DNA from 2 places in the Chitinimonas sp. BJYL2 genome. Region 2 is predicted to be linked to the other one. Evidence: predicted binding sites of a transcription regulator. Region 2 holds the regulator's gene; the other holds the start of a gene.
The links. The regulator FliA, encoded in region 2, starts transcription of late flagellar genes. The targets are predictions, from matches to a motif close to GCTAAAGNTNNNNNNNNNNCNGCCGATAAT.
Positions count from the first base shown of each region.

Region 1: the regulator FliA is predicted to act here: its motif matches at 1,637-1,666, upstream of flgM (flagellar biosynthesis anti-sigma factor FlgM).

Region 1 is NZ_JANZKW010000004.1:280,357-282,747, reverse strand. It holds gene motD (flagellar motor protein MotD) at 1-262, shown strand, start outside; gene sugE (quaternary ammonium compound efflux SMR transporter SugE) at 305-625, opposite strand; gene O9X62_RS13355 (flagella synthesis protein FlgN) at 675-1,157, opposite strand; gene flgM (flagellar biosynthesis anti-sigma factor FlgM) at 1,275-1,583, opposite strand; gene fliW (flagellar assembly protein FliW) at 1,774-2,193, shown strand; gene O9X62_RS13340 (acetyl-CoA carboxylase carboxyltransferase subunit alpha) at 2,330-2,391, shown strand, end outside.
Region 2 is NZ_JANZKW010000002.1:469,538-471,928, forward strand. It holds gene O9X62_RS07730 (cellulose synthase operon protein YhjQ/BcsQ) at 1-823, shown strand, start outside; gene O9X62_RS07735 (RNA polymerase sigma factor FliA) at 924-1,679, shown strand; gene O9X62_RS07740 (flagellar motor protein) at 1,755-2,391, shown strand, end outside.

The sequences.
Region 1 (2,391 bases), on a different contig from region 2:
CCACACGGACAACGTGCCGATTGCCTCACCACAGTTTCCATCCAACTGGGAATTGTCGGCGGCCCGTGCCGGTACGGTGGTGCGCCTGTTCGAAGCCAGTGGCGTTGGTGCCAAGCGGCTTGTGGCAATTGGCTACAGTGACAATCGTGGCATGGAGTCCAATGAGACGCCAGAGGGCCGGGCCAGGAACCGTCGGGTGACCATCCAGATTCTGGCGGATGACAAAGATGCGGTCGCCACCTTGCCTGCACCACAGACCTGATCTGATCGATAGCCAATCAGCCTTTGTTCGGACTGTTTAAGGTCAGCGTGACTCGACAAACTTCAAGCCGATGATGCCAGCCACGATCAGGCCCAGGCACAACAGGCGCGGGGCGCTGGCACTTTCGCCAAATAGCCAGATACTCAGCACTACGGTGCCCACGGCGCCAATGCCGGTCCAGACTGCATAGGCAGTGCCCAGTGGCAGCGTTCGCATCGCAAGACCCAGCAGCGCAATGCTGCCGGCCATGGCAACTACCGTGGCCACACTGGGCCACAGGCGGGTAAAGCCGGCAGAGTACTTGAGCCCGATGGCCCAGCCGATCTCCAATAGTCCCGCCAGCAGCAATATCCACCACGCCATGATGCTTTCTCCTGGGCTGAGCTTGTTTTGCCGACGATAGGGGTGGTGCCTAAACCTTGCCCAGTGAACCGCTTGGCCGTGAAAGGCGGGGCTGGCCGTAGGCATCGTACGAGAGATTGGCTTGCTGGCTGGCCTGTAGCAGGACCATGAGCTGCTGGTTCTGTTGTTGCCGGGTCGCGATCAGTTGCCCGTTTGTATTGTTGAGCGCGCTGGCCTGACGGGCCGCCTGAATGATATTGACCCAGATGCTGGCAATGGGCGCCAACAACTCTGGGGGCAACAGGCGTATCGCGGTCATGAGGTGGGGTGGGTCGTCCGACAAAGTGACACCATTGGCAACGAAGAGCCGCTTGCGATCCTTGGCCAGTGCTTCCAGCGTCTGTGCGAGCGCCGCTTTCTGCTTGGTGAGTGGATCAAGCTCCATCAGGGTATTGGCAATCAGCGATGCCTGCTCCTGCTCAAGCAGGGTGACGAACTGGCGGATGTATTCCAGCTCGGATTCCAGGGCTGTCTGCAGTGCAGTCGCGGTCATGGTGGGGCTTTCTGGCAGGGCGGGTCGTATCGACGGTGGAGCAAATGCAAAACGCCGGCGGCCGGGTTAGCGGCGGGCCGGCGTTGCAGTGAAGTATGCCGCGTTGTGCGACAACCGTCAGTGCTTGTCGGAAAGCAGTTCCTTGACGCTCGCGATCAAGCGGTCGGCAATGGCTTCGGCCTGAACACTGAATCGCCCTTCGCTGATGGCTTTGCGGATCTCGGCTACCTTGGCTTCATCCACGGCGGGTTGGGTCGAGAGGGCGGCCTCCAGAGTGGCGAGGCGGGCGCTGAACGACTTGATATCAACGCTGTCGGACTGCACCTCGGTGCTGGCCGCACTATCCCGGCCCTCACCTTTCGCAGCGCGCGCGTCGCCTCGCGCATTGACTGCGCCTAGCGGCTTGCCTGTGTTGTCGATTTTCATGGTTTTGCTCCTTGACCCATCGAGGGGTCAGGTCCTGTCTATGGTTTGCGCGATATATCGACAGGCTTAAGCGGAACTTTAGCGCGGATTGCAAAAAAATATCGGGACCATTCGTCTGTCCGCAAGGTGCTTGGCGCTCACCATGGATTTCGGCTAGATTCGCTGCAACTTGAACCGTCAGGAGTTCCTCATGCAGCTGGTCACCCCCCGTTTTGGCACGCTTGAGATTGATGAGGCCTCCATCATCACTTTCCCTTCCGGCTTGCCCGGGTTCGAGCACTGCAAGCGTTTCAAGCTGCTGCATCAGGAAAGTCCTGATCCGGTCGTGATGTGGCTGCAATCGGTTGATGATACGGCGGTAGTACTCAATGTGCTCGATGCAAGCATGCTGGGATTGCCCTACAAGCTTGATCTCGACGATGCGGAGAGCGCACTGATCAACTGGCAGGAAGGTTGCGAGATCCTGCTGCTGTTGACCTTGAGTCGGGATACTGGCGAAAGCGGAATTCGCGCCAACATGCAGTCGCCTATCGTTCTCAATGCCTCAGCAAAACTGGCATTCCAGAAGACAGGCGTGCAGCCGGAGTTGGTCTTCAATCCCCGTAATTGAGGGGTTTTCTGCCGGACGGCTGCTTGAACGGGTGGTTTGTCAATCTTGCGGGCTTTGCAGGTTTCGCCATAATGGCGCGACTTCGCCGGATACCCGGCGCCACTGGAGCGCGTGATTCACGCGGCCTGCCGTCAGCATGAAAACTACTTTTCTTGATTTTGAACAACCGATTGCCGAACTCGAAGGCAAGATCGAAGA
Region 2 (2,391 bases):
TGGCGGCCCCGGTGGACGCGCTATCGCGCTCACAGGGGGTAGCGGCGCCGGCGTAACCACGCTGTCGCTGAATCTCGCCTCTGCGATCAGCGCCATGGATCAGCGCGTCTTGCTACTTGATGAGGACGACAGCCGGCACAATGCCATCAACCGCCTTCAATTGCGCCAGCGCTTTGCCTTCGAACATGCCATAGGCCGGGAAGTACGGCTCGATGAGCTGCTGCTTGCTGCGCCGGGGTTTGAAATGATGCCGGTCAAGCTCGCTCCCGCACTGGTCGGTCATCTGCCACCGGGTCGGGCGGCACAACTTGCGGACGAGTACGACTCGCTGATCGCGCGGATCGACTGGGTACTCATCGACGCCCGCCCGATCGCTGATGACACCGCGGCCGGGCTTGCCCTGTCGGCCGATGAGGTCATCGTCGTGATTACGCCCTCTGGCGATTCGATCACAGCGGCCTACGCCGCCATCAAGCGCCTCTACACCGACTATGGCCGGCGCGATTTCCGCCTGCTCGCCAACCGTGTGCGCACGCTTGATACAGCCATGGCGTTGCTGCAGCGGGTCAAGGAAGTGGCGGCACGTTATCTGGACGTCAAGATGAAACTGGTGGGCTTTGTGCCGGAAGACGAGCAGCTCGCTCGTGCAGATCGGCTGGCCCAACCTGTTTCTCATGTCTTTCCGCAAAGCGAGGCCAGTGTCGCCTTCGCCCAACTCGCCAGTGCCATGCGCCGCTGGCCCGGCAAGCGCAGCAGCGCAGACCGCGAGAACCTGCTTTTCCGTGCCCTGGATGTGAGCCGCCGCCTCGCCACAGTGCGCTAAAGCCCTGCCGGATTTGTCAGCCCTCGCGGCGATTGCTAACCTTGATCAGACCCGCAATCGCTTTCCCGGCGCGGCACACAGAGAAAAACGCTTCCCCCGCATGCCCAGCAAATCCTCCTCACGTGCCATAGGCGCTTACCAACAGCATGCTGAAGACCCGGTTGAAACCCGGGTGAACCAGTTTGCGCCGCTGGTCAAACGGCTGGCTTATCACCTGGTATCCCGGCTGCCCGCCAGCGTGGAGGTCGACGATCTGATCCAGGCCGGGCTGATCGGCCTGATGGAGGCCGCACGCAATTTCGATGCAGCGGCCGGCGTCATGTTTGAAACCTATGCCACGCAACGCATCCGCGGCGCCATGCTCGACGAACTGCGTGAGGCCGACTGGATGCCACGCCAGCTTCGCCGCTCGATGCGAGACATCGAATCCATGCTGTCCAAGCTCGAACACCAGCTTGGCCGCGCACCGTCAGAAACAGAAATGGCGGCGGGCATGCAACTGAGTCTGGCGGATTACCAATCGTTGCTGGCCGATTGCCGCGGCCACCAACTCATCTATTACGACGACTACGACAGTGATGACGAGCATCGCGAAGTGCTGGACGGCTTCGCGGCCGATCACGGCTCGGATCCTTTGCGCGGTCTTGATGACGCGAGCTTCCGCCAAGTGCTGATCGAGGGCATTGCCGCCCTGCCAGAACGCGAGAAGATGGTGATGGGGCTGTACTACGAGCAGGAACTCAACCTGAAGGAAATCGGCGCCGTACTGAATGTCTCCGAGTCCCGCGTTTGCCAGCTGCACAGCCAGGCGGTTGCCCGCCTGAGGGTGAAGCTGCATGACTGGACCGACAAATGAGCATCGTTCGCCGTGCCGACCTGCCATCTGCTATAAACCGGGCGACACCGCCCCACAACAAGAGCGCCTGATCCCATGGATAGACTGAGCCTGATCGGTATTGCCTTCGGCCTGATTGCCATCGTTGGCGGTCAGGTACTTGAGGGTGGCCAAATCTCTTCACTGCTGCAGGCAACTGCGTTTCTGATCGTGCTCGGCGGCACTGCCGGTGCGGTCATGCTGCAAAGCAGTTCGGCAGCGGCGATCGAAGGCGTGAAAATGCTCAGATGGGTCGTCGCCCCGCCCAAGGTCGAGCTTGAGCCCTGGGTCAAAACCCTGGTTACCTGGAGCAATACGGCCCGGCGTGGTGGCTTGCTCGCGCTGGAAACGCCGCTGGAATCCGAGAAGGACCCTTTCGTGAAGCGTGCCCTGCAGATGCTGGTCGACGGCACAGAACCCGAGGCGATTCGCCACAATATGGAGCTGGAGATCGACAGCTACGAAGAGAAGCTGCGTGCTGCGGCTCGCATCTGGGAGTCTGCAGGCGGCTATGCCCCCACCATCGGCATTCTGGGCGCCGTGATGGGTCTTATCCATGTGATGGAAAACCTGACCGATCCAGCCAAGCTCGGTTCCGGTATCGCGGTTGCCTTTGTTGCGACGATTTATGGTGTAGGCTCGGCCAACCTGTTCTTCCTGCCCATCGGCAACAAGCTCAAACATGTGATCGGCA